Regions from separate parts of the Tenggerimyces flavus genome, predicted to be linked through region 2. Evidence: riboswitches for the same ligand, from Rfam matches in the RefSeq annotation. Region 2 holds a riboswitch; the other holds the start of a gene.
What was found. Region 2 has a riboswitch for ZMP and ZTP ahead of glyA (serine hydroxymethyltransferase). Riboswitches for the same ligand answer to the same signal wherever they lie in the genome.
Positions count from the first base shown of each region.

Region 1: another riboswitch for ZMP and ZTP. It lies ahead of JOD67_RS15365 (5-aminoimidazole-4-carboxamide ribonucleotide transformylase); the one in region 2 lies ahead of glyA (serine hydroxymethyltransferase).

Region 1 covers NZ_JAFBCM010000001.1:3,269,158-3,283,230, reverse strand. Annotated here, with positions in the region: gene JOD67_RS15390 (hypothetical protein) at 1-651, shown strand, start outside; gene JOD67_RS15385 (transglutaminase-like domain-containing protein) at 634-1,521, opposite strand; gene JOD67_RS15380 (TetR/AcrR family transcriptional regulator) at 1,548-2,147, opposite strand; gene JOD67_RS15375 (polysaccharide lyase family 7 protein) at 2,224-3,375, opposite strand; gene JOD67_RS15370 (LacI family DNA-binding transcriptional regulator) at 3,481-4,518, opposite strand; ZMP/ZTP riboswitch at 4,566-4,649, shown strand; gene JOD67_RS15365 (5-aminoimidazole-4-carboxamide ribonucleotide transformylase) at 4,656-5,609, shown strand; gene JOD67_RS15360 (LacI family DNA-binding transcriptional regulator) at 5,606-6,652, opposite strand; gene JOD67_RS15355 (ABC transporter substrate-binding protein) at 6,763-8,046, shown strand; gene JOD67_RS15350 (carbohydrate ABC transporter permease) at 8,053-9,006, shown strand; gene JOD67_RS15345 (carbohydrate ABC transporter permease) at 9,020-9,886, shown strand; gene JOD67_RS15340 (SDR family NAD(P)-dependent oxidoreductase) at 9,918-10,682, shown strand; gene JOD67_RS15335 (heparinase II/III domain-containing protein) at 10,725-12,401, shown strand; gene JOD67_RS15330 (right-handed parallel beta-helix repeat-containing protein) at 12,401-13,459, shown strand; gene JOD67_RS15325 (hypothetical protein) at 13,495-13,854, shown strand; gene JOD67_RS15320 (ABC transporter substrate-binding protein) at 14,059-14,073, shown strand, end outside.
Region 2 covers NZ_JAFBCM010000001.1:4,754,578-4,768,650, forward strand. Annotated here, with positions in the region: gene glgX (glycogen debranching protein GlgX) at 1-1,055, opposite strand, end outside; gene JOD67_RS22155 (sirohydrochlorin chelatase) at 1,109-1,822, opposite strand; gene cobA (uroporphyrinogen-III C-methyltransferase) at 1,824-3,032, opposite strand; gene JOD67_RS22165 (phosphoadenylyl-sulfate reductase) at 3,029-3,754, opposite strand; gene JOD67_RS22170 (hypothetical protein) at 3,751-3,897, opposite strand; gene JOD67_RS22175 (nitrite/sulfite reductase) at 3,894-5,597, opposite strand; gene JOD67_RS22180 (nuclear transport factor 2 family protein) at 5,928-6,320, opposite strand; gene JOD67_RS22185 (glycoside hydrolase family 127 protein) at 6,392-8,269, shown strand; gene JOD67_RS22190 (LacI family DNA-binding transcriptional regulator) at 8,381-9,397, opposite strand; gene JOD67_RS22195 (alcohol dehydrogenase catalytic domain-containing protein) at 9,521-10,534, shown strand; gene JOD67_RS22200 (Gfo/Idh/MocA family protein) at 10,531-11,505, shown strand; gene glyA (serine hydroxymethyltransferase) at 11,512-12,777, opposite strand; ZMP/ZTP riboswitch at 12,813-12,906, opposite strand; gene JOD67_RS22210 (acyl-CoA dehydrogenase family protein) at 12,910-14,073, opposite strand, start outside.

The DNA.
Region 1 (14,073 bases), 1.5 Mb from region 2:
TCGGCGGCGTGGAAGGAGGGCGGCGAGGCCGAGGGACCGTACGGACTCAGCAGCTTCGCCGTCATGGACGGCATCTTCAGATCCCTTGCGGACAAGGAGAAATTCCCTCGTCTGCGCAGCATCGCACTGGTCGGTCACTCGGCCGGCGGCCAGTTCACCCAGCGGTACGCGGCAGCGGGTGAGGCGCCGACAGAGCTGTCGGGCGTTCGAATACGTTACGTGGTGGCGAATCCGTCGTCGTACCTGTATCTGAGCAATCTGCGCCCAGATCTCGGTGACCCGACCGCCACCGCATTCGACGTTCCCGACAGTTCGTGCGCGGAGTACGACAACTACAAGTACGGGCTGCGCAATCTCGACACGCACTATCTGCGGAAGGTCGGCGCGCGGGAGATGCGAGCGCGCTACCTGTCCCGCAAGGTCACCTATCTGCTGGGCTCCGCCGACGTCGAACGCGACTCCGAGCTCGACACCGAGCCGGCCGCAGAGCTGCAGGGCGCGCACCGCTTCGACCGTGGCCTGCGCTACACCAACTACCTGCGTACGTACTTTCCGTCCGCGCCGCACCAACGGTTGATCGTGCCGGGCGTGGCGCACGAGAACGCCGCGATGTTCGGTTCTCGGCAGGCCCGGTCAGTGCTCTTTGCCTGAGGCCGCTTCCGGTCGGCGGGTGAGGTCGACCACGGTCGGCGGCTCTCCATAGGGCGAGAACTGGATGACCGTGGTTCCCGGCGTCAGCTTCTGGTCGGTCCGGAACCGGTGCTCGAGCTGATCGTCGGCGTCGTTGTCACCGGCGTCCGCCCTCAGCAGGAGCTGGGCCAGCTCGTCCGCGTCCTCGTCCTGGATCCCGTCGCCGACGCCGTCCCAGAGCAGCGCCTCGTGGCCGAACCGGTGCAGGACCTCCTGGATCACGTACAGGCGGACGAAATCCGGGCCGGACAGATCCGAGCCTCGCGCGACGCCGTAGTCGGCGGCGTCCAGGCGGCCGGCGCGGTAGCCCGTCCAGACCTCGGCGGCGGTCTCGAACGGTGCGCCCTCGCCGGTCGGGAGGTCGCGTACGTCGAACGCCCGGCTCCCCGACTCCAGCTCCGGATCGCCGCGCTGCCACCGCTCGCCGTTCCACCACTCGGCGACGACGTGGTCACCGTGGAAGTCGGGGTCGAAGTAGCCGGCGAACCCGACCCTGGTCCGCGCCGGAGTCCCCTGCTCGCGGAGAGCGGCGACAGCGAGCAGCGAGTGGTCCCGACAGCACCCCGCCACCCGGTCGCCCGGCGGTCGCCGCTGGAGCAGCGGTCCGGGGTGTCGCGCCTGGTCGAGGTCGAGGATGGTCTCGACCCACCTCGAGTGGATCTCGTCGCGGCGCTCCTCCTTCATCATCGCCGCCTCGGCCCGGTAGTGCAGGACGAGGTTGGTGGTGGCCCTGCTGATCTCCTCGATCCCGTCCAGCTCCCGCAGCAGCGGCCCATGCCGTCCGGGATCGGAGAAGGCCGAGTGCCGCGCGTACCGCTCCGGAGTGCTCATCCCGCGATGGTGTCATTTTGGAAGCGTCATTTCACCCGGATGGCCGCAGGAGCGAGGCTCTCGATCATCCTCTCGCCCATGCTCATGCAGAGTGCGCGGAACTGTGCCTTGGGGACGTCGACCCGACCACCTAGGTAGAGCCTGATCAGCCCGTGCATGAACGCGGCGAGCAGGAGCGAGATCTCCCAGACCTCGCCGTCGTCGAGCACGCCTTGCGCGATGCCGTCCGCCACGGTGTCCGCGAGCGGGTTGAACCGCTCGGACTGCCCGCCGCGGAAGTCGTGCGGGTACCGTCGAGCGGCCTGGCGCTGCGCGGTGAACATGAAGTCGTAGAGCCGCGGCTGGTCGAGCGCGAAGTCCACGTGGATCTCGAGCAGCTCGCGGAGCCGTCCGTCGGCTGGCGCGCCGGCGCTCTTCTCGGTGAACCGCTGGTCGAGCTCGACGAACGCGTTGTCGGCCACCTGCTCGAGCATCGCGTCGCGGTCGTCGAAGTAGCGGTAGATCGCCATCGGGGTGATGCCCACGGCGGTGGCGACGCGGCGCATGCTGACCTCGTCGGGGCCACGTTGGACGATCAGAGACCGCACCGTTGCGACGATGCGGTCTCTGGTGGTGGTTGCTGCCATGTCCGGCAGTCAACCCGATCGGGGTCTACGCCGTATACCTGTCTACACCCGTAGATGTCCCTGGGCCGTCCCTGGGCTAGCTGTGGGTGACGGTTACGTTGAAGAGCTTGGCCTCGCCGTAGTTGCTGGCGCTGCACGGACTGGAGTTCGTGCAGTTGGCCTGGGTGTACGCGCCGGCCTTGAAGTACGCGCCGGTGAAGCTCTTCGAGATCGTCGTCTGCAGCGTGTTGTTGTAGTACGCCTTGATCTGGCCGCCGCTCACGACGAACTTGACCTGGAATCGCGTGCCCACCTGGAGACTGCTCGTCACGAGCTTGTGGTGTGTGGTGTCGCCGTTCGTCACGTACAGGCTGGTGCCCTCGACCCGGAACACCGACACGTCGTCCTCGCCGTCGTGGATCTGGCCGACCACGAGGTGCGGCTTGTCGTTCGGCAGATGCAGAACGGTCTGGTCGACCACCAACGTGTGCGTGCCCGACGTCGACGACCAGGCGGCGTTGCTGGAACCGTTCATCTCGCGCAGTTCCGAACGTGGGTAGCCCGAACCGCTCGTCGTCACGCCGTTCACCGCCGCCCGGAACACCACCGACTGGCAGTCCGCGGCCGGGACGAACCAGGGGCTCACCTTGTACGTGTCAAGCGCGGGTTGCTTCACCTCGTCCGGGCTTTCCTCGTCGCCGATCGGCAGCTGGATCTTCCAGTTGGTCAGGTTGAGGATGTCCGACGGGTACTGACATGCGGGCGGGGTGGTCCCGCCCTCGGCGAAGACGTCGACCTCGGTGATCGAGGTCCACGCGTTCACGGTGTTGCCGTGGCCGACGACGCGTACGTACCGCGCCTGTCGCGGCGTGAACGAGGTCGTCTCCTGCTGCGTCGTCGTTCCGCTGCTGTTGCCGTTGAAAGCATTGGTCCAGGCGGTGCCGTTGGCGGAGGTCTCGATGTCGAAGCTGGTCGTGCGGGTGTTGCCCTGATGCCACCCGATGGCCAGACTTCCCACGGTGGTTGACGATCCGAGGTCGAAACGGATCCACACGCCGTCGCCCTCGTCGGACCAGCGCGTGCTGAGGTTGTTGTCGCGGGTGTTCGCCGGAACGTTGCCGTCGTCGCCGCTCGCGGTCACGGCGGTCACCGGCACTTCGTCCGCGGCTGCCGCGGTGGTGCTGAGGCCGAGGATCGCAACCGATCCGGCGAGGGTGAGGACAAGGGGTACGCGTAGCGACCGATGCATCGAACGACACCTCTCGTGAAGGGTGCTTCGACTGGGTTGGTGCAACGATGCACCGCCATCGGGCGGCGCGTCAAGGTCCGCTGCTGAACTACTCCGGTGTAACGATCAATCTGGCGGAGCGCTGGTGGATGCCCTGACGACGAGCTCCGGCCGCATGGTGAGCGAGCGCCCGTGCGCGGACGGATCGCCGCTCATCGCCGCCCTCAACTGCGCGAACGCCGCCTCGGACAGGTCGGACAGCGGTTGCCGCACGGTAGTGAGCGGCGGCGTGGCGAGGTCGGCGAGGACGATGTCGTCGAAACCGGTGACCGACAGCTGCCCTGGGATGTCTCGGCCGAGTGACCGCGCGCCGGCGAAGACGCCGAACGCGCAGAGGTCGTTGACGGCCACGATCGCGGTCGGCGGGTGCTCGCGTTGGAGCAGCTCGATCGCGGCCTGCTTGCCGAGCTCGGCGATGTCGCGGTCGCCGTACGTTCCCTCCGGCGCCTCCCAGGTGGGAGCCTGCGCGGGATCGAGGCCGGCGCGCTCGAGCGCGAGGCAGAAGCCGCGGTAGCGGGCGCGGCGGTTCATGCTGTCGAGCGTGCCGGAGACGAACGCGATCCTGGTGTGGCCGAGCCCGAGCAGGTGCGTGGTCGCGAGCTCGGCACCGACGACGTTGTCCACGCTGATGTTCGCCAGGCCAGGTGGGTCGGACGCCTGTGGGGTGCGGTCGAACGTGACGATCGCGAGGCCCTTGTCCAGCAGCGGAACGACGTGCTCGACGTCGGGCAGCGACGAGCAGAGCACGACGCCGCGGATGCCGTCGGCCCACATTTGTTCGACGTACTCGCGTTCGCGGCCAGGGTCGCGCTGGCTGTTGCAGAGCAGCAGGTGGAAGCCGTCGGCGAGCGCGTTGCGTTCGAGGTGCCTGGCGAACGTGCCCCAGAACGGGTTGGCGACGGATGGAACGACGAGCCCGATCGTGGTCGGGTGCCCGGTACGCAGCTGCCGCGCGACCTTGCTCGGCCGGTAGCCGAGCTTGCTGATCGCGTTCTCGATCCGGCGGCGCGTCTTGGGGTTCATCCGCTCGGGCCGGCCGTTGAGGAAGTTCGAGACCGTGCTCGGCGACACGTTCGCGGCCTCCGCCACGTCGTGAATCGTCACCCGCCCCACCATCGGCCCAGCCTATTGCGCGGGTGCCGCGTAAAGTGGCAGTTGGCCGCGACTGGCGAGGGTGGACCACCACCGGGGAGCGGCCTGTTCCGATGTGAGCGTCGACCGCCTGGGCGCTTCCGTCAGCGATCTTCGTTGAGGGAGGCCAGGACATGGAGCTTCGCCACGGGACCAATCCGCACCAGACCGCTTCCGCTCGGCCGGTGACGCCCGGCAGGTGGCCGATGCGGGTACTGAACGGGCAACCGTCGTTGATCAATCTGCTCGACGCGCTGAACGGGTGGCAGCTCGTGCGCCAGGCGAGCTCGGCCGTGGGGAAGGTGGCGGCCGCCTCGTTCAAGCACGTCTCCCCCGCCGGCGCCGCTGTCGCTGACACGGTCGCGGAGGCCTATCGGCTGGCCCGGGACGCCGACCGGAAGTCCTCCTACGGCGACTTCGTCGCGGTCTCCCACCCGGTCTCCGTCGACCTCGCCGAGCTGCTGGCCAGCGTCGTCTCCGATGGCATCGTCGCACCTGGCTACGAGCCGGGCACGGTGGAACGGCTCAGCCGGAAGAAGAAGGGGCGGTACCTGGTCGTCGAGGCCGATCCGACGTTCACGCCGCCGGCCCGCGAGGAACGTGAGGTCTTCGGACTCCGGCTCGTCGAGGACCGCGACGACGTCCCCCTCACGCCCGCCCTGCTCCCGCCTTCCGGCGCGTTGCCATCGCAGGCGGTCGAGGATCTGCTGCTGGGGTTGGCGGTTCTGCGCTTCACCCAGTCCAACTCGGTCGCATACGTGCGCAACGGGATGACGCTGGGCATCGGCGCCGGCCAGCAGTCGCGGATCGACTGCACCGCGCTCGCCGGCGCCAAGGTCGACACCTGGTGGCTGCGCCGCCACCCGGACGACCTACTCGACCAGGTCGCCTGCGTCTCCGACGGCGCCTTCCCGTTCCGCGACAACGTCGACGAGGCCGCCCGCCACGGCGTGCGGTACATCGCCGAGCCCGGCGGCTCGATCCGCTCACCCGAGGTCGAGCAGGCCTGCCGCGAGCACGGCATCACCTACGTACGCACCGCCCTCAGGCTGTTCCACCACTAGCGCGGCGCGGCGGTCGACTCCCGGACGACCAGCTCCGGGCGGATCAGGAGGGAGCGGCCGGGGCGGGGCGTCGAGGACTCGATCAGGGAGTGGAGCTCGCCGAAGGCCGCGGCGGCCATGTCGGGCAGCGACTGGCGCACGGTGGTCAGCGGCGGGGCGGCGAGGTCGGCCAGCACGATGTCGTCGAAGCCGATCACCGAAACCTCAACCCCCACGGCGAATCCGGCGTCCCGCGCTCCCGCGTACACACCCAGGGCCGTCATGTCGTTGATCGCGAAGATCGCCGTCGGCGGCTCGGGCGCGGACATCAGCTCCAGCCCCGCCCGGCGCCCCAGGTCGGCGGCGTCGAGGTCGCCGTACTGCGACCCCGACGCCCCGGCCCACACCGTCACCTCGGCGTCCGTCAGGCCCGCCGCGGCCACCGCGGTCTGGAAGCCGTGGAACCGCTCCGCCCGGTTCACGCTCGCCAACGACCCCGAGACGAACGCGATCCGCCGATGTCCGAGCGCGGTCAGATGCTGCGTCGCGAGCTGCGCCCCCACCACGTTGTCGACCGAGATGTTCACCAGCGGCGGCGGATCCCCGGCCTGCGTCGTCCGGTCGAACGCCACCAACGCCAACCCCCGCGACAGCAATGGCAGGACGTGGTCCAGCGACGGCAGCGACGAGCACAGCACGACGCCGCGGATGCCGTCGTCGAACAGTTCCTCGATGTACTGCCGCTCCCGGTCCGGGTCGCGCTCGCTGTTGCACAGCAGCACGTGATACCCCTGCGCCAGCGCCGCGCCCTCGAGATGCCAGGCGAATGTTCCCCAGAACGGGTTCGCGACCGACGGCACCACCAGCCCGACCGTACGGATCCGCCCCGTCCGCAGCTGCTGGGCCGCCCGGTTCGGCCGGTAACCCAGCCGCGAGATCGCGGCCTCCACCCGCTCGCGGGTCGCGGGCAGCATCCGACCCGACCGCCCGTTGAGCAGGTTCGACACCGTGCTCGGCGACACCCCGGCCGCGCGGGCGACCTCGTAGATCGTCACGCCCTTCACACCGGTCATGGTAGCCGTTCAGTACATCGGTTCACCGCGTAACATCATTGACACACTCCTGCGGTCTCAGTATCTTCCGGTGCATCGATACACTTCCGAGGGGAGAACCCATGCGGCTCTTTCGCACCCTCGCCCTGGCCGCCCTCGCCGTCACCGTCGCCGGGTCCGTCGTCGGTTGCGGCGGAGCGGCCCCGGCGCCGGCCGACCAGTCCGAAGAGGGTGGCACGATCCGTCTCGTGACCCCGATCTTCGAGGGCACCGACGGCAAGAAGGTCCTGGACGGACTGCTCGCGGAGTTCAAGAAGAAGCAGCCGAAGTTCACGGTCCAGGTCGACTACACCACGTACGCCAAGCTCAACGAGAAGCTCGCGACCTCGGTGGCGAGTGGCCGGCCGTACGACGTGATGATGATGGGCGTCGGCTGGATCCCGCCGTTCGCGTCCCGTGGCGTGCTCGCCGATCTCGAGGCAGACCCGAAGGAGCTGGCGAAGACGTACGCCGAACGCGTCGTCACCGCGGGCGTCTACGACGGCAAGGTGTACGCGCTGCCCGTCATGCTCGACACCCGATTCGGCGTCTACCGCAAGGACCTGTTCGCCGAAGCGGGCTTGACGAAACCGCCGAGCAACTTCGACGAGCTCCGTGAGTACGCCAAGAAGCTCACCACCCGCGACGCGAAGGGCAAGCTCACCCGAGCCGGCGTCGACATCCTGTCGAACGACACCCGCCAGACGTACGAGACGCTGATGTGGGCCGCGGGCGGCGCGCTGTTCGACGACGCCGGCACCAAGCCGACGTTCAACTCCCCCGAGGCCGTCAAGGCGCTTCAGCTGATGACCGACCTGGTCCGCACCGACAAGTCGATCGACGTCGGATTCAGCAGCCCGGACGCCGCGACTGCCCCGATCATCAACGGGCGTGCGGCGATGGCGGTCGCGCACAACAACCTGTGGCTGCAGATCCAGGAGCAGGCGCCGGACCTGATCAAGCAGGACAAGATCGGCACGTTCGTCATCCGGGACGCGCAACCCGCGATGTTCCAGGGTGGGACGATCGTCACGATGTCCGCGAAGACGCAGTACAAGGCCGCCGCACGGGACCTGGTCGACTTCCTCGCCGGCCCGGACTCCTCGCTGGCCGCGAGCCAGCAGCGCGGGAACGTTCCGGCGGTCAACAGCCTGCAGAGCTCGGAGTACGTGCAGGGCAACGCGTTCGTCCAGTTCGCGATGAGCAACCTCGACAAGTCGTACTCCGAGGGTGGAGTGCCTGGCTGGTTGGAGATTCGCGGCGACTTCAAGGGCGCGATCGAGTCGGCGCTGCTCGGCCAGAAGACCCCGCAAGAGGCGCTTGACGAGCTCGCGAACAAGGCCACATCCGCGATGCAGCGTAGGTAGCTGAAGGTGGCGAGCACTGTGGCCTCCGAGGCCCAGCCGTCGACCGCGGCCGCGCCGGTGCCCCCGCGCGGCCGCCGGCACCGGCGGCTGGGCTGGGAGCAACGGCGCGCGGCCTGGCTGATGCTGGCGCCCGCGCTCGTCCACCTGATCTGGTGGATCGGCATCCCGGTCGTCGCGACGTTCGTGCTGGCGTTCACCAACTACGACGTGCTCGCCGGCACCGCGAGCTTCGTCGGGTTCGACAACTTCGTCGAGATGTTCTCCGACGACGTGTGGAACGGCGCGATCTGGCACACGATCGTCTACACGTTCTTCACCGTCCCCGTCGCGATGGCGATCGCGGTCATCGTCGCGGTGCTGCTCAACCAGAAGCTCCGTGCCCGCGCGTGGTACCGAGCGGCGTTCTTCCTCCCCCACATCACCGCCACGGTGGCGATCGCGATGGTGTGGATGTGGATGTTCGAGCCGCGGGTGGGGCTGTTCAACGCGATCCTCGAGTGGTTCGGCTTCACCGGACCCGCCTGGCTGTCCGACCCGAACACCGCGATGCCCGCGGTCATCGTCGTCGGTGTCTGGCAGGGCATCGGGCTGAAGATGCTCATCTACCTAGCGGCGCTGCAGAGCATCCCGACCGAGCTGTACGAGGCCGCCTCGATCGACGGCGCCTCGAAGCGGCGGCAGTTCTGGTCGATCACGCTGCCGCTGCTGCGGCCGGCGACGTTCTTCGTCTTCGTGGTCTCGATGATCGGCGCGTTCCAGGTGTTCGAGCAGGTGTACGTGCTCACCGCCGGCGGTCCGGCGAACGCGACCACGGTGATGACGTACGAGATCTACCAGACCGCGTTCAGCGAATTCCGGATCGGCCTCGCGTGCGCGCAGAGCGTGGTGTTGTTCGCGTTCCTGCTCGTCCTCACGTTGATCAGCCGTCGGATGACCGGCAAGGACGACCATGAGACTTAGTGTCGAACAGCGCATGGACGCGACGCAGCGGATCAGCCGGATCGCGCTGCAGCTGGCGCTCGCGATCGCCTCGCTGATGATGATCGCGCCGTTCGTGTGGATGCTGCTGACCTCATTGAAGAGCCCAGCGGACATCGGCTCGTACCCGCCGAGCATCATCCCCAAGGACTGGATCTGGGCCAACTACGCCGACGCGATGGCGGCCGCTCCTTTCCTTACCTACTTCAAGAACAGCCTGCTGATCTCGATCGGGCACACGGTCATCAACCTGGCGCTGGCGATGATGGCCGGGTACGCGCTGGCCCGGATCCGGTTCCGCGGCAGCACGGTGATCTTCATGGGCGTGCTCGCGACGATGATGATCCCGACGTACGCCAAGATCGTGCCGCAGTACCTGATCGCGAAGTCGGTGCCGTTCTTCGGCGGCAACGACTGGCTTGGCCGCGGTGGAACGGGCTGGCTCGACACCTGGTGGGCGCTCATCATTCCCGGAGCCCTTACCCCGTTGGCGATCTTCCTGTTCCGGCAGTTCTACCTCACGCTCCCCCGCGAGCTGGAGGAGGCCGCGCGGATCGACGGGATGGGCGAGTTCGGCATCTTCACGCGGGTGATGACGCCGTTGGTGAAGCCGGCTGTCGCGACGGTCGCGCTGATCACGTTCGAGAACAGCTGGAACAACTTTCTCTGGCCGTTGCTCGTCACGACACGCGACGACCTGCGTGTGATCCAGGTCGGGCTCGCGGTGTTCCAGCAGACCGAGGGGACCCAGTGGGCGTTCCTGATGGCGGGCTCGGCGTTGGCGACGTTGCCGATGATCGTGCTGTTCCTCGCCACGCAACGGTACTTCGTGCAGGGCTTTGCGACCGCAGGGCTCAAATAAGTAGCCCCAACGAGAAGCATGGGAGAAGACGATGTCCTTCGACCTTACCGGCACCCGCGCACTGGTCACCGGTGCCGGACACGGCATCGGCCGCGGCATCGCCCTGGCGCTGGCGGAAGCGGGCTCCGACGTCGTGGTGCACTACGCGTCGTCCGCCGACGCGGCCGCCTCGACGGTGGGCGAGATCGAGTCGCGAGGGCGGAAGGCTCTGGCGGTCGGCGCCGATCTCACCAGTACCGACGCGACCGCACGGCTGCTGGCAGAGACGGTCGGATTCCTCGGTGGGCTTGACATTCTGGTCTGCAACGCCGGGCACCTCGTCGGGCGTTCACCGATCGAGCAGATGACCGACGAGCACTACCTGAAGACGATCGAGGTCAACCTGGGTTCGACGTTCCGTACCTGCCGGGCCGCGATCCCTGCTCTGCGCGAGTCGGGTGCCGGGCGGATCGTGACGATGGCCTCGCTGGCGGCGCACAACGGGGGCGGGAACGGCGCGACGGCGTACGCGGCGTCGAAGGCCGCGGTGCTGGGCTTCACGAAGGGGCTGGCGAAGGAGGTCGCCGTGGATGGGATCACGGTGAACGCGGTCGCGCCGGGCTTCATCGGGGAGACCAAGTTCCACGACACGTTCACCACCTCGGAGGGCCGGGCCACGGCCGTGGCGGGGATCCCGGTGAAGCGCGAGGGCCTGCCTTCGGACGTGGCGGCGGCGGTGCTGTACCTGGTGTCGCCGGCGGCCAGCTTCATCACGGGCACCACGCTCGACATCGACGGCGGCGTCCGCACCCGATGACGCGCCACCTTTCGCACGCCGGACAGGGCGGAGCGCTGCCGCATGAGTCTTGACGGTGGTGTCGTCCTTCCCGCCGAGCGCGGTGGCTGGTGGCATGCGTACGTGTGCCCCGTCCACGGGGGCGAGCTGGTGCACGCGCGACTGCTGGACGGGTCGTTCCCCAAGGACGGCGCGGCCTGTCCGCACGGGTGCCTGATCGATACTCCCGCTGTCCGTGGGGCGTGGGCGGCGTTGGCGCATCAGGCCTGTGCGCGACGGATCCGCTTGCTGGGCGACGAGCAACCCGCTACTGCCGTCGGACTGCTCGTCGAGTACGCGGAGCTGCATGCCTCGTTGACGAACGCCGGCCAGCACGAGCAGGCCGCGTCGTGGATGCTGCGCGGGCGGCTGTTCCACCAGGCGCTGAGCGAGGCGATCTGGGCGGTGTCGGTCGGGCACGCCGCGTGGACGCTCGCCTCGCTCGGCACGGCCGGGCTCGAGCCGGTGCTGCCGATGCTCGACGCGCTCGCCGCCGCGGCCGTCGAGGCGCGGGCGGAGCTGGTCGGGCAGGGCAAGTTCAGCTCGAACTACACGGCCTGGCTGACAGCTGCCGAGATCGTCACGTCGACCGCCGCCGGCTTGATCCGCGGCGAGGTCGTCGAGCGGGACTGGACGACGCTGTACGACCACGTCCTCGCGGCCACGGGCGACGACGGCTGGGAATGGGAGGGCAGCACCTACTACCACGGGTTCGTGCTGCGCGCGTACCTGCTCACCTTGCGCGGAGTCGCACCTGCTTCGCTGCCTGAGCCGGTGGGCAATCGGCTTGCCGCGATGATCGCGGTGCTTACGGGCATCGCTTCGCCGGGCGGGGTCCTGCCGGCGTTGCACGACGGGCCGTACGAACGTCCCGCCACCGAGGAGGAGTGGGTCGAGCTGCGTTGGCTCGCCGACCAGTTCGCCGGTGGGCTTGTCGACGGGTGGTTCGGCGGCCCACCACGGCCGGCGGCGGAGGTGCCGTCGACGTTCGGCGATGTCGGCTATCTGGTCGTCCGAGCCGGCGGCGTCCACGCGGTGCTGGACGCCGGTCCGCACGGTGGATCTCACGGACACCTCGACAAGCTTTCGCTTTACCTGTATGGCGATCGGACTCCCTGGCAGCCCGACCCTGGCCAGGTGCCGTACGCGAGCCCGCTCCGCGCGCACTACAAATCCACCGACGCGCATCCGGCGTTCCGCGTCGACGGCCTCGAGCAGGACGAGTGCGCCGGCACGCTGGCCGGCGACGTCGCGCGGTGCGACTCGGCGTACGACGGGGTCAGCGCGACGAGGCAGCTGATCCGCGGCGACGGCTACCTGGTCGACGTCCTCCGGATCACGGCCGACCGCGAGCGCCGGCTGACGGCTCTGTTGCGGCCGGGCACGGAGTTCGAGGCCGTCGCCCTGCCTGACGGTGTCGTTCGTACCCGCTGGAGCGGCGCGGAGGAGCTGACCGGCTGGCACGTCAGCTCGTTGCCGGCTTCGTTCAGCGTGGGTTCGGGATTCGGCATGGCGGACGATCCGCAGCGGTTCCGTTCGTGGGTCGACTGGTCGGCCGACGGCGAGGCGGTGACGTTCGTCTCGGTCTACCAAGCCGCGGGGGTCGCACCGAAGGTCACGGGGATCCGGTTGGACGGCTCAGACCTGGCGGTCGAGCGAGCCGGCCACGAAGGCAGCATCCATCGGACAGGAGTCTCGTGATGAAGCGCAGCATTCTGATCGCGGTGGTCGCACTGGTCGCGGCTCTGACCGCCGCGCCCGCGTGGGCGGCGACCTCGTACTACGTCAGCCCGTCGGGCGACGACGCTCAGGCCGGCACGTCGTCGGCAACAGCCTTTCGTACGCTGCAGAAGGCGTTCGACGTCGCTCCTCGTGGCTCGACGATCCGGCTCGCGCCCGGTACGTACCTGCAGGACGCGATCACGCGGCACTCCGGTGTGCGTGTGACCGGCCCGGCGAGCGCTGTGCTCAAGGGCGGCGGCGGTGCCCGCATCCTGCAGGTCCAGCACGACGACATCACGCTGGACGGGTTCACGATCGACGGGCTGCACGGCGCGGCGGACAGCAAGGACGGCTACCGCGACAAGCTGATCTACGCGATGAGCGCGGTCGCCGGCGATGGCGTTGCTGGGTTGACGATTCGGGGCATGACGTTGCTCAACGCGGGTGGCGAGTGCGTGCGGCTGCGCTACCTCATCACCGGCACCGAGGTCAGCGGCAACCGGATCCGCGGCTGTGGTGTGCACGACTTCGTCTTCAACGACGGCGGCAAGAACGGCGAGGCGATTTACATCGGCACCGCGCCGGAACAGCAGGGCGCGAACGGCGCGCCGGACGCGCGGCCGGACGTCAGCCGCGACAACCGCGTGTTCGGCAACGTGATCGACACGCAAGGCAACGAGTGCGTGGACATCAAGGAGAACTCGACCGCGAACGTCGTCGAGGCCAACATCTGCACCGGTCAGAAGGACCCGCAGTCCGCCGGCTTCGACGCCCGCGGCTCGGGCAACACGTTCCGCTACAACATCTCGCGCGACAACCTCGGCGCCGGCATCCGCTTCGGCGGCGACACCCCGACCGACGGGACGAACAACGACGCGTACGGCAACGTGATCACCGGCAACGCGGCCGGCGGCATCAAGTTCCAAGCGACACCCCAGGCCCGCGTCTGCGGCAACGCCATGTCCGCCAACACCGGCGGCAACGCCGTCGGCACCTACGCCAGCGCCTTCACCCCCACCGCCCCCTGTCCATACTGAGAGCGTCGGACTCCACCTGATGAGGGGTCAGCAGCTTGTCGAACGAACAGGGCCGGGTCTTCCGCGAGGCATGGATCGCGGGTGTCACGCGGCACTATCCGGGTGAGCCCAAGCCTGGGTACGTCGCGCCGTGGGACGAGACGTCGGATTGGGAGCGCGCCTGTGCGGCCGCCGTCTATGAGCAGGTGCGGCAGTTCATCGAGGTGTCCGCCGGCAGCACGTCCAAGCTGAGCCGCGCCCAACGAGGACGGTTCGTGGCGCTCTGCTGGATCGCTCAGATCTACAAGCACATCCCGGACCCCAAGCCGAGCTATGTCGCCGACTGGGACGACCTGCCGGAGTGGCAACGGGAGACTGACGCCGACATCTTCGACCACATCGAGCGCAGCGGCTGACGTCAGGCGACTGGGCCAGTCAAGAGGCCGAGGCCAGGATTCTGGCCGTCGGACAGAAATAGGAACGATCGTTCCCATTTCGGATACAGGTATTGACCAGTTCCGTGGCCCTGGCTATGGTCTCCCCATTCGGCTACGACCGTAAGTACGCGGTTTCTTCGGGGGAGCCGGTCCACCCGCGGGCAGGGAGTACGAGTCATGCGAATGCGGATCGGTCGT
Region 2 (14,073 bases):
ATCTCCGTCACCCAGTACCGCAGCGAGTCCATGATCAGCTGCAACACGTGGGGGTGACGCATCAACAAGCTGTTGCCGGTGCCGGTGGTGTCGTAGTAATGCGAGTTGTTGTTGTCGACCAGCCGGTAGTACGCGGAGTTGTCGATGCCGCGGAACGCGATCGTCGGCCCGAGCTGGTTGCCCTCGGCGGTGTGGTTGTAGACCACGTCGAGGATGACCTCGATGTCGGCGCGGTGCAGCGCGCGCACCATCGCCTTGAACTCCTGCACCTGGTCGCCGGCCTGGCCCGACGCCGCGTAGGCGTTATGCGGCGCGAAGAAGCCGATCGTGTTGTAGCCCCAGTAGTTGCGCAGGCCACGCTGCACGAGCAGGTCGTCGTGCACGAACTGGTGCACGGGCATGAGCTCGACCGCGGTCACGCCGAGGGACTGCAGGTGCTCGATCATCGCGGGGGAGGAGAGGCCGGCGTACGTGCCCTTGATCTCGTCGGCGATGTCGGGGTGCTGGATCGTCGTGCCCTTGACGTGGGCCTCGTAGATGACGGTCTCGTGGTACGGGTGGCGCGGCGGCCGGTCGTCCTGCCAGTCGAAGTACGGGTTGACGACGACCGACTTCATCATGTGCGGGCCGGAGTCGAGGGTGTTCAACTTGTCCGGGTCGTTGAAGTGGTACGAGAACAGCGCCTCGTCCCAGTCGATCTCGCCTTCGACCGCCTTGGCGTACGGGTCGAGCAGCAGCTTCGAGGGGTTGCAGCGGTGTCCGCGGGAGGGGTCGTACGGACCGTGCACGCGGAAGCCGTACCGCTGACCGGGGCCGACGCGGGGGAGGTAGCCGTGCCAGACGCCGGCCTCGCGCTCCTCCAGCTCGACCTGGGTCTCCTTGCCGTCGCTGTCGAACAGACAGAGCGCGACAGCCTCCCCGACCTCGCTGAACAGGGCGAAGTTCGTCCCGGCGCCGTCGTAGGACGCGCCCAGTGGGTACGGCGTACCAGGCCACACCTCGACCAACCGATGCTCCTCTCCAAGCTGTCCGGCCGTGGCCGGTGAGTCTCGCATCCTGCCAGGTCCACGTTGCGGGCGTGCACCGCCTCGGCGCCCGCCCTCGAGCGCTAGGAAGAAGCGCTGGTCGCCTCGAATAGACGCGCGACGACAACGTCGACGATCTCGGGCGAGCCGCCCAGCGGCTCGGTCACGGCGGCGGCGCCCTCGGCCTCCGCCCAGTCGCGAATGGCGTCGGCGAAGTAGCCGGGGGCGAGCAGGTACGTGACGACCGCCACCCGCGCCGCGCCGGCCCGGTAGGACCGGCCGACCGCGTCGCTCACGGTGGGCTCGGCGGCGCTCGCGTAGGCGGGGGTCACCGGCACGTGCTGCCGGTCCGACAACGCCCGGGCGACCGCGGCCACGGTCGCGTTGGCCTCCGGATCGGTGGACCCGGCCGCGGCGAGCACGACCGCGTCGTACGCCACCCCGGTGGCGGTGAGCTGGCGCACGATCGCGTCGAGGATCAGGTCGTGCGGACCGAGCACCGAACCCAGCCGTACCCGCAGGCCGCGCATCCGCGCCGCCGTCGCGACCCCGGGGAGGTCGGTCTTGCTGTGGTACGCGTGGTTGAGCAGGAACGGCAGGATCGTCACGCTGCCGACGCCTCGGCGATGCAGGTTGGCGAGCGCCGAGGGGGGATCGGGCTCGGCGAGCTCGAGGAACGCCGCCTCCGCGATCAGGTCGTCGACCTGCTCCTCGACCGCGGCCGCGACCTCGTGCGCCACGGCCGCCGCGCGCGGATCCCGGCTGCCGTGCGCGACGAGCAGCAGACCATCAGGCACCTCACAAGCCTAGCTGCGCCGCCACGTCCACCACGTCGCCGACGATGATCACCGCGGGGGAGCGGACGCCGCGTTCGGTGGCCAGGTCGGCGATCGTCGCCAGCGTTCCGAACGTCGTCCGCTGACTCGGCAGCGTGCCGCGTTCCACGATCGCCACCGGAAGTTCCGGCGAACGGCCGCCGCGGACCAGGCCCGCCGCGACGTCGGCCAGCGGCGCGACGCCCATCAGGAACACCAGCGTGCCGTCCAGCGGGGCGAGGCGGGTCCAGTCGATCTCCTCGCCGTGCGCCGCGACGTGTCCGGAGATCACCGTGAAGCTGCGCGAAACGTTTCGGTGCGTCACCGGAATTCCCGCGGCTTCCGGAACGGCCACGGCACTCGTCACACCCGGAACGACCTCGCACGGCACGCCGGCCTCGGCGCAGGCGAGCGCCTCCTCGGCGCCGCGGCCGAACACGAACGGGTCGCCGCCCTTCAGCCGGACGACGCGCTGCCCGGCGAGCGCGCGTTCGACGATCAGCTCGTTGATCTGCAGCTGCGACAGCGTGTGCGCGAGCGGTCCCTTGCCGGCCTCGACCACCTCGACGGCCGGGTCCAGCTCGTCCAGCAGGGCGCGGGGCGCCAGCCGGTCCACGACCACCACGTCCGCGTCGGCGAGCAGCCGACGTCCACGGGTGGTGATCAGCCCGGGGTCGCCCGGCCCGCCGCCGATCAGCGCGACGTGGCCCTCGCCCGTACGCCGCTGCCGCCGCGTCGGTAGGTCGCCGGTCGCCAGGGACGTCGCGATCCGCGCACGGATCGCCTGCGCCCGCCGCGGGTCGCCTCCGGCCGACACCGCGACCGTGACGTCGTCCACCCGGGTCACCGCCGGCGTCCACGCGGACGACGCCTCCGCGGCACCGGCCCGTACGCACCACACCCGCGCCGCCTCGGCGTCCGCGGCGACCAGCGCGTCCACCGCCTGGTCACCGGTCGCCGTGTGGACGAGCCACGCGCCCGACAGGTCGCCGGTCACGTACTCCCGCGGCACCCAGGCCACCACGTCCACCTGGGCGGACAACTCCTCGCACAGCGCCGGCGCGACCACCGTCACCAGAGCGTCGGCCGCGAGCAACGAGCCGACCCGGCGAGCCGCCACCGGTCCGCCACCCACCACGACGACCCGCCTGCCGGCGATGTCCAGCAGCAGCGGGTACGTGGGTTCGCTCACGTATGGATCCCGCACTCGATCTTCGCGAAGCCGGACCAGCGCCCGCTGCGGGCGTCCTCGCCGTCCTCGACGCGGTGCGTGCAGGGCTCGCAGCCGATCGACGGGTAGCCGTCGAACAGCAGCGGGTTGGTGAGGATGCCGTTCGCCTGGATGTACTGCTCGACCTCGTCCTGCGTCCACCGGGCCAGCGGCGCGACCTTCACCATCTTGCGGCGGTGGTCCCAGCCGACGACCGGCGTGCTCGCGCGGGCCGCGCTCTCCTCGCGGCGGATGCCGGTCGCCCACGCGTCGTACCCGGTCAGCGCGCGCTCGAGCGGCGCGACCTTGCGCAGCTGGCAGCACAGCTCCGGGTTGCGCTTGTACAGGTCTTGGCCGAGCGTCGCGTTCTGCTCGGCGACCGTCTGCCGGGGGCGAACGGTGACCAGGTTGATCGGCAGCGTCACAGACACAGCATCGGCCGTCCCGATCGTCTCGGGGAAGTGGTAGCCGGTGTCTAGAAACACAACGTTAACGCCGGGCACGACCTCCGACGCCAGGTGCGACAGGACCGCGTCCTGCATGGAGGACGTGAGGCAGAACCGTTCGCCGAACGTGTCCGCGGCCCACGCGATGATCTCCTGCGCGGACGCGTGCTCCAACTCCTTGCCCGCGCGGCGGGCGAGGTCGTGGCGCTCGCGGAGATCCGCGTCGGTCGCGGCCGGAGCGGGTGCGGTGATCGTCATGCGCGTGCCTTCAGGCCGACGTACTTGAGCGTGAACACCCGCGTGCAGCCGCGGCACTCCCAGGAGCCGTGGCCCTCCTCGGACGGGCGGAGGTCCTCGTCCGCGCAGTACGGGCAGTAGAACGGCGTCGCTCTCTCACTCATGTCAGGGCCCCCTCTTCGGCGCGGCTCACCCATTGGGCGAACCGCTCACCTGGCTCACGCTGGTCGAGGTAGTGCCGTACGACGTTCTCCACGTAGTCGGGAAGCTGGTCCGCGGTGACCTTGTGGCCCCGCAGCTTGCGGCCGAAGCCGGCGTCCAGGCCGAGGCCGCCGCCGAGGTGGACCTGGAAGCCCTCGACCTGCTCGCCCTGGTCGGACAGCACCATCTGGCCCTTGAGACCGATGTCCGCGACCTGGATGCGCGCGCAGGAGTTGGGGCAGCCGTTCAGGTTGACCGTGATCGGGACGTCGAGGTCGGGAACGCGTTGCTCCAGCTCGTCGATCAGCCACGCGGCGCGCGACTTGGTCTCGACGATCGCGAGCTTGCAGAACTCGATGCCGGTGCAGGCCATGGTGTTCTGCCGCCACGACGACGGCCGGGCGTGCAGGCCGATGTCGGAGAGCGCCTTGACCAGCGGCTCGACCTGGCCGGCCTCGACGTCGAGGACGAGCAGCTTCTGCAGCGGCGTCGTACGGATCCGGTCCGAGCCGTGCGCGGCGACGATGTCGGCGAACTTGCCGAGCTGCGCGCCGGACACCCGTCCCGCGACCGGCGCGACGCCGACGAAGTAGCGGCCGTCCTTCTGCTTGAACACGCCGACGTGGTCACCGGGCCGTGCGGGAACGGGCGGCGCCGGGCCGTCGACGAGCTTGCGCTCGAGGTACTCGTTCTCCAGCACCTCGCGGAACTTCTCCGGACCCCAGTCGGCCATCAGGAACTTGATCCGCGCGCGGTGCCGCAGCCGGCGGTAGCCATAGTCGCGGAACACGCTGACCACGCCGGCCCAGGCCTCCGCGACCTCCTCGATCGGGATCCAGGTGCCGAGCCGCTTGGCGAGCATCGGGTTGGTCGACAGGCCGCCGCCGACCCACAGGTCGAAGCCGGGGCCATGCTCGGGGTGGACCACGCCGACGAACGCGACGTCGTTGCACTCCGGCGCGACGTCGTGGTCGGGGTAGCCGGTGAACGCGGTCTTGAACTTGCGCGGGAGGTTGGAGAACTCCTCCAGGCCGATGTACTTGTCCACGATCTCGCGGATCGCGGGCGTCGGGTCGATGATCTCGTCCTCAGCGATGCCGGCGACCGGGCTGGAGATGATCACCCGCGGGCAGTCGCCGCAGGCCTCGGTGGTCTCCAGGCCGACCTCTTCGAGGCGCTGCCAGATCGCGGGCATGTCCTCGATGCGGATCCAGTGCAGCTGGATGTTCTGCCGGTCGGTCACGTCGGCGCTGTCGCGCGCGTACGTCGTGGAGATGTCGGCGATCGCCCGGAGCTGCTCGAGGTTGAGCTGGCCGCCGTCGATGCGTACGCGAAGCATGAAGTACTTGTCCTCGAGCTCCTCGGTGTCGAGGATCGAGGTGTGCTGGCCGGTGACGCCGGGCTTGCGCTGGGTGTAGAGCCCCCACCAGCGGAACCTGCCGCGCAGGTCGGCCGGGTCGATACTGTCGAAGCCGCGGTGGGCGTAGATGTTCTCGATCCGAGCCCGGACGTGCAGCGGGTTGTCGTCCTTCTTGACCTGCTCGTTCTTGTTGAGCGGCTCGCGATAGCCGAGCGCCCATTGGCCCTCACCGCGCTTGCGGCCGGGCCGTGCCCCGGGCTTGCGGGCCGGAGTGGCCCCTCGGGTCGGCGCTTGGTCGGGCATCGAACTCGTTCCTCCTGGCTCAAAGGGGGACACCATCGCGGGCAGGCTGAAGCTGTCGCGGCACTACGGGGGACCGGCGCGGTCACGCGCTCCGTCGGGAATACGACAGGCGCGTCAGCGCGCCTGGAGACACAGCATTGCGGCCATCCGCCCGAAATCGAGATGACGACGACCCACGAGCATCGGGGTCACGGGCGGGAACATAGCGTCCAGGGTCCACGAGTCAGTGCCCATGTGACAACCAAGTCGTCCAGGATCCGAGATGGCGTCTCAAATTCCGATCACCGTGGTAGGGAATGGATTCGCGCTGTAAGACCTGGTCAGGCTCGGTCAGAACATGCCGTTGTCGTGAGCCGCGGTGTCCGGAACGGTCTGCAGGACGTCCCAGTGCTCGACGACCTTGCCGTCGGCGTCGACGCGGAAGATGTCGATGCCGGCGTAGTCGTGGTCGTTCGGCCAGGTCTGGTGGCAGTGCAGGACGACGTACTCGCCCTCGGCGATCGTGCGGACGAAGCGAACGTGCTTGCCGGGGTAGTCCACGGCCATCCGTTCGAAGTACGCGACGAACGCCTGCTTGCCGTCCCCGACGTCGGGGTTGTGCTGGGTGTACGTGGCGCCGGCGTACTTCTCCATCGCCTCGGCGGGCCGGCACTGGTTGAACATCAGGTCGTAGAACGCCTGGACGTTCTGCTTGTTGCGCTCAAGGTCCTTGCTGCTTGTCACGTCGGACAGCATGGCGCAGAAACGGTCGGCAACAAGTTGCCTCGGCTCGTCGGCGGGTGTGAGATCGGCTCATGTCCTCTCTAGACGCGGGGCCGGTGGCTCCGCTCGCGCCGACCTCGTTCACGCCCCTTCCGCTGCCGGCCGTCGAGCTCCACGGCGGGTTCCTTGGCAACCTGCAGGACGCGAACGGGGCGACGTCGATCCCTCGGGGCGCGGCGCACCTGGAGCGCGAGCGGGCCTGGCTGAACTTCGACAATGTGGCACTTGGGACATCGAGTCCCAAGTACCACGGGCCGTGCTTCGAGGACGGCGAGGCGTACAAGTGGCTCGAGGCGGTCGCGTGGAACGCCGGCCGGACGAGCGATTCGGAGCAGCTCGCCTGGCTGGACGCGTACTCCCGCCGCATCGCGGCCGCGCAGGCCGACGACGGCTACCTCAACACGTACGTGCAGAGCGGACAGCGGGCCAGCCGGTACGAACGGCTCGCCTGGGACCACGAGATCTTCAACAACGGCGCGCTGATCCAGTCGGCCGTCGCGCAGTTCCGCGCGACCGGCCGCTCGGCGCTGCTGGCCGTGGCGATCGCCGCGGCCGACCACCTCGACCGGACGTTCGGCCCAGGCCCGGACAAGCGCGCCGGGACGTGCGGCCACCCGGTCGCGGAGATGGCGCTGGTCGAGCTGTACCGGACGACGCGCGAGTCCCGCTACCTCGAGCTCGCGCGCTACTTCGTCGACGTCCGCGGCCACGACCTGCTGGAGCCGACGCACGCGTTCGGCGACGCGTACCACAGCGACCGGATCCCGGTGCGCTCCACGCTGGTGCCCGAGGGCCACGCCGTGCGCGCGATCTACCTCGCCGCTGGCGCGACCGACGTCGCTGTGGAGACCGGCGACGCGGCGCTGCTCGCGGCGCTCGAGCGGCAGTGGGAGGGGATGGTCGAGCAGAAGACGTACGTCACCGGCGGGCTCGGGAGTCGCTGGGAGGGCGAGTCGTTCGGCGACCCGTACGAGCTGCCGTCCGACCGCGCGTACGCCGAGACCTGCGCCGCGATCGCCGGCATGCAGTGGAACTGGCGGCTGCTGCTCGCGACCGGGAACCCGCGGTATGCGGACCTGTTCGAGCGGCAGTTCTACAACGCGGTGCTGCCCGGGGTGTCGCTCGACGGGGCGGCGTACTTCTACGCGAACGCCCTGCAGCTGCGTGGCGGTGCCGTCGCGACCGACACGCGGATGGCGGCGGCGGGGCGGCAGCAGTGGTTCGGGTGCTCGTGCTGTCCGACGAACCTGATGCGGACTTTGGCAAGCCTGCATGGGTATCTGGCGTCGTCGACGGAGGAGGGTGTGCAGCTGCACCAGTACGCGTCGTCGTCGGTGCGTGCCGGTGAGGTGTCGTTGGTGGTCGAGACCGACTATCCGTGGTCGGGCCAGGTCGCTGTGACCGTTGAGGATTCTCCGTCGACGCCGTGGACCTTGGAGCTGCGGATCCCGGCCTGGGCGGCCGGTGCCACGCTCGATGGCAAGGCGGTCGAACCCGGAACGTACGCGTCGGTGCGCCGAACCTGGCGGCCGGGGGAGCGGCTCGTGCTCGACCTCCCGATGGCGCCGCGGTTCACCGCCGGCCACCCGCGCGTGGACTCGGCCCGCGGCTGCGTGGCGATCGAACGCGGCCCGCTCGTGTACGCGGTGGAGCAGGTCGACCAGGAGGACGGCCTGCTGGTGGACGACCTCGTGATCGACCCGGACCTGTTGGACGAGTGGCGCGACCCCGCCCTAGCCGACTTGTTGGACAGATCTCGGCATAGAGACCGAGATCTGTCCAACAACTCCAGTGGCGTGCCGGTCGCGATCGCCCGGGACGCTGGCCGGCCGGTGCGAGCTGTCCCGTACTTCCTGTGGGCCAACCGCGAGGTCGGACCCATGCGCGTCTGGCTCCCCGTCCACCCCTAGCCACCACTTCACCCACCCAACCGGGGTTCTCCCACGTGGGAACGGCCCTCCGCACCCCGGTTCGGTGGGCAAAGTCGGACTGAGTTGTGGATGGCGGGGTCGCCGCTTGAGCTACGTGGGTGGGGCTGCGTCGTCGGTGGAGGCGCGGACGACGAGGTGGCAGGGTACGTGTTCGCGGCCGGCGTGGGGGTTGCCGGCTATCGCGTCCAGCAGGCGCTGCGCGGCGAGCCGGCCGACGGCGGGGAGGCCGAGGTCGACCGACGTCAGGGGTGGGCGGGCGCCGTGGGCGATGAACTCCCAGTTGTCCGTCCCGATCAGCGCGACGTCCTCGGGTACGCGCCGGCCGAGCTCGCGCAGGCTGTCGGCCACGCCGCGGGCGAGGATGTCGTTGCCGCAGTAGATCGCGTCGACGTCCGGCGCCGAACGCAGCAGCATGTGCGTCGCCTGCCGCCCCCAGGCCTCGGTCCAGTCACCGAACAGAGGCGGCACCGCCAGCGACAAGCCGCCGTCAGCCAGCGCGGAGGCCAACCCGGCGGCACGCCGGCGCGAGGCGTCGAACCACTCCGATCCCGTGAGGTGCGCGACCCGCCGCCGACCGAGCCGGATCAGGTGCTCGCCGGCGAGCCGCCCGGCCGCCACGTCGTCGACCAGGATCGAGCAGTCGCCGGCACGAGCGGACGGCGTCAGCGCGTACACGACCGGTACGTCGGCCGAAACTTCCAATGGCGCACGCTCGTTCGACGTCCGCCCCGTCACGATGAACCCGTCCACCCGGCGCCCGAGCAGGACGTCGACGTAGTGCTGCTCGCGGATCGGGTCGTCCCTGCTGTCGCACAGGAACACCGAGATCCGCCCCGCCCCGAGCGCGTCCTCCGCGCCGAGCATGACCGGAACGCTGAACCGTTCGAAACTATCGGTGGTGATCAGCCCGACCGTGTAGCTGCGCCGCTCGAACACGCTGCGCGCCAACGCGTTCGGGCGGAAGTCGATCTCCTCGGCCGCCGCGAGGATCCGGGCCCGCGTCTCGCGCGCGATCTGGCCGGTCCCGTTCAGTGCCTTCGACACGGTGCCGGGGGAGACGCCGGCGCGCGCGGCGACGTCGCGTACGGTCGCGCGCTTCTCGCCCATGGCCACCTCCGGAATGTTTCCGGAAACACGATAGCAGCCGAGATTCGAACGATCCTTGACGGAACCTCCGCCCGCTGGCAGCGTGGAGGCAACATGTTTCCGGCCTTCGCCAGGAGAGTCGCCGTGCCCCGATCCGGAACCGTCCCGCGCTTTCGCGGCAACGGAGTCATCGAGTTCGAGCCCCACGAGTACCGCGACCCAGGCCCCGACGAACTGCTGCTCGCGATCGGCGCCAACGCGATCTGCGGGACCGATCGGGGCGAGTACCGGAACGGCAGTCCGATAGTTCCGGGCCACGAGGCCGCCGGTGTCGTCATCGCGGCCGGCGCGGACACCACGACCGCACCGGGTACGCGCGGCGCGGTCTACCTGATGGACTTCTGCGGAACGTGCCGCAGCTGCAAGCTCGGCGCGACCAACCAGTGCCTCGCCAAGCGCGGCGACTTCGGGCAGAACGTCGACGGCGGGTACGGGCCGTACGCGATCTCGCACGAGAGCAACTTCTTCCCGATCGACGACGCGACCACGTTCGCGCAGGCCACGATGCTGCTCGACGTCATGGGCACCAGCGGCCACGCGCTGCGCCGCGCGGCGCAGGTCCGCGAGGACATTGAGAGCGTCTACATCGCCGGCGCCGGCCCGATCGGGCTCGGCCTGTTGGTGATGACCCGGATCAAGTACGGCGCCGACTTCCCGATCCTCGTCAGCGACCTCAGCGAGTGGCGGCGCGAGTTCGCCGAAACTTTCGGCGTGGGAGCGGTCGATGCGAATGATGCGGAAACGGTCCGAAACTTCCAGCCGGACATGGCGTTCGACTCCTCCGGCAAGGGCGCGGCCCGCCAGCTCGCCATGTCAGCACTGAGCAAGCGCGGCTCGCTGATCTGCGTCGGCCACGGCGAAGGACTCGAGCTGAACGTGTCGCGCGACCTCATCGCGCCGGAACGTGCGGTGCTCGGCAGCGAGTACTTCCGGTACGACGAGATGCCCGACAATCTTCAACACCTGCAGGAGAATCGCGACCTCGTCGGCCGCGTGATCACGCACGAGCTGCCGGTCGAGGAGCTGCCGAAGGCGTTCGAGCTGTTCCTCTCCGGAACTACCGGAAAAGTTGTGATCGTCCAGGAGCCCGGCGCATGACTCGCGTCGCGATCGTCGGTGCGGGCGGCTGGGGTGCGCAGCACGCGCGGATCTTCGCCGGCCGCGCGGACACCGAGCTGGTCGGAATTCTCGGACGAACGCCCGAGAAAACCGCGGCACGTGCGGCCGCGTATGGCACGACGCCCTACCCCGACCTCGACCGACTGCTCGCCGAGGCACAACCGGACCTGGTGACGGTCTGCCTCCCGAACGAGGACCACTTCGAGCCAACGTTGAAGCTGATCGAAGCCGGTGCCAACCTGCTCGTCGAGAAGCCGCTCGTCTTCGACCTCGAAGAAGCCGACCGCCTCCTCGAAGCGGCCGACCAGCAAGGCACGTTCTTCGCGATCAACTTCAACCACCGCTACGCCGAGCCGTTCCTGCGCGCCAAGAAGGCCATCGACGAAGGCCAGCTCGGCGACCTGGTGTTCCTCACCTGGCGGTTCGGCGGCGAGGCCAACCGCGGCAGGTCACCGCACGCGAACCTGATCGAGACCCAGTGCCACGGCTTCGACCTGCTCGAGCACCTCGGCGGCCCGATCGCGTCGGTCGCCGCGCAGATGACCGACAAGACGTACGGCGCATTCAGCACCATCGCGCTCGCGCTCAAGTTCGCGAACGGAGCTGTCGGCACGCTGCTCGGAAGTTACGACTCGTCGTACGCCTATCCCGGTACCCAGCACGTCGAGGTCAACGGCACCCAAGGCCGCCTCACCGTCGACGACACCGTCCGCAGGTTCACGCTCTCGCGAGCCGGTGAGGAGACCCGCCAGGTCTGGGAGGCCGGCTACTTCCACGACGAGGCCCGAAACTTCCACGCGACGTTCGACCGCCACGTCGAGGCGCTGCTCACCGCGTTCCGCAAGGGCGAGCCACCGCCGATCCACGCCCGGGCCGGCCGCAGGGCGCTCCAGCTCGCCCACGCGGCGATCGAGTCGTTCGAGACCGGTCGCCGCGTGGACGTGAGCTAAGAACCCTCAGGCAGACCAGCCCGGGATCGGGAACGCCTTGGTGAACTCGCGCACCTCGGCACCGATCCGGTCCAGCGCGTCGCCGTCGTCCTTCTTCGCCGCCTCGACCGCGTCGTCCATCCACGCGGCGATCTGCGGCATGTGCTCCGGCGCCATCCCGCGCGTCGTCACGGCCGGCGTCCCGATCCGGATGCCCGACGGGTCGAACGGCTTGCGCGTGTCGTAGGGGACCGTGTTGTAGTTCAGCTCGATCCCCGCGCGGTCGAGCGCCTTCGCCGCGGGTTTGCCGGCGATGTCCTTCGACGTCAGGTCGACGAGGATCAGGTGGTTGTCCGTGCCGCCCGAGACCAGCGAGAACCCCCGCGCGTTCAGCGCGTCCGCGAGCGCCTTGGCGTTCGCGACGATCTGGTGCGCGTACGTCTTGAACTCCTCGGTCGCCGCCTCGGCAGCGGCCACCGCGATCGCCGCGGTGGTGTGGTTGTGCGGCCCACCCTGCAGACCGGGGAAGACCGCGCGGTCGAGCGCCTTCGCGTGGTCGGCGTCCGACATCAGCATCGCGCCGCGCGGACCGCGCAGCGTCTTGTGCGTGGTCGTCGAGATCACCGGCGCGTGTCCCACCGGCGACGGGTGCGCGCCGCCGGCAACCAGGCCGGCGATGTGCGCGATGTCCGCGGCGAGCAGCGCGTCGACCTCGGCCGCGATCGAGGCGAACGCCTCGAAGTCGATGGTCCGGGGGATCGCCGTGCCACCGCAGAAGATCAGCTTGGGCCGTTCCTTCAGCGCGAGCTCGCGGACGGCGTCCATGTCGACGCGGCCCGTCTCGCGGACGACCTCGTACTGCACCGAACGGAACCACTTGCCGGTCGCCGAGACGCTCCAGCCGTGGGTGAGGTGGCCGCCCATCGGCAGCGCCATGCCCATGACGGTGTCGCCGGGCTGCAGGAACGCCAGGTAGATGGCGAGGTTGGCGGGGGAGCCGGAGTACGGCTGGACGTTCACGTGCTCGACGCCGAACAGCGACTTGACCCGGTCGATCGCGAGCGTCTCCACCTGGTCAATGAGCTGCTGGCCCTCGTAGTAACGGCGGCCCGCGTACCCCTCGGAGTACTTGTTCGTCAGCACGGTCCCGGTCGCCTCGAGCACCGCTCGAGAGACGTAGTTCTCGCTCGGGATCAGCCGGATCTTCTCGAACTGCCGGCGGCCCTCGGCCTCGACGAGCTCGGCGATCTTCGGGTCGGAGTCGGCCAGCTTGGCCATCAGGTCGAGTGTCATGCGATTCCTCCTGGGTCAGGACATCTTCGTATTGACCCAGGCACCCAGGCGCGCGGTGCCCGTGCTTCGTACGGACGGTGTCGCTCCCCGATGGTCGGTTCCATCCCAGCGCCAGTCGCGACCCGCCCGAGCTTAGCGTCGCGGGGTCGCGCGCTCGACGATGGCCTTCGCGTCGACGCCTACCGGAAGAGTGCCGAAAGTTCCGCCGGCGTCTCGCCCCAGACGGGAGGCGCAGAACGCGTCCGCCACGGCCGCGGGCGCGTGCCGGACCAGCAGCGAGCCCTGCAGAACGAGCGCCAACCGTTCGGCCATCCGCCGCGCGCGGAACTCCAGCGACTCCAGGTCGGCGAGCGACCGCAGCACCTCGTCGGTCGCCGCGTCCAGCCGCGCGTCCGCCCCGCGCGCCGCGCCGATCTCGCTCAGATACGCCTCGAGCGCCTCCGGCTCGCGCTGCAACGCCCGCAGCACGTCGAGCGCCTGCACCGAGCCCGACCCCTCCCAGAGCGAGTTCAGCGGCGACTCGCGGAACAGCATCGGCAGCCCCGAGTCCTCGACATACCCGTTGCCGCCGAGGCACTCCAACGCTTCGGCGACGAGCCACGGCGTGCGCTTGCAGACGAGGTACTTGCCCAGCGGCAACGCCAGCCGCAGGAACGCCTGCTCGCCGGCGTCGACGGCGTGCGCGAGGCGAAGTGCCAACCAGGTGGCGGCTTCCTGCTCGACGGCGAGGTCGGCGAGCACGTTCGTCATCGCCGGCTGGTCAGCCAGCACAGCGCCGAACGCCGACCGGTGCGCCGCGTGCCAGGTCGCCTCCGCGACCGCCTTCCGCATCTGCGCGGCCGAGCCGAGGACGCAGTCCAGCCGGGTCGCCGCGACCATCTCGATGATGGTCGGCACGCCACGCCCCTCATCGCCGAGCAGCCACCCGACCGTTCCGTCGAACTCGACCTCAGACGAGGCGTTCGACCGGTTGCCGAGCTTGTCCTTCAACCGTTGCAGGGCGAACGGGTTGCGCGAGCCGTCCGGCAGCACGCGCGGCACCACGAAGCAGCTCAGCCCGCCGGCGGCCTGGGCGAGCACGAGGAACACGTCGCACATCGGTGCCGAGCAGAACCATTTGTGCCCGGTCAGCACGTACGTCCCGTCGCCCGTGGCTTCGGCTCGGGTCGTGTTCGCGCGGACGTCCGACCCGCCCTGCTTCTCCGTCATCCCCATGCCGGCGAGCGCGCCGCCCTTCGTGGCGGGGGCACGCAGCCCGGGATCGTAGGATCGCGCCGTCAGCAGCGGCGTCCACAG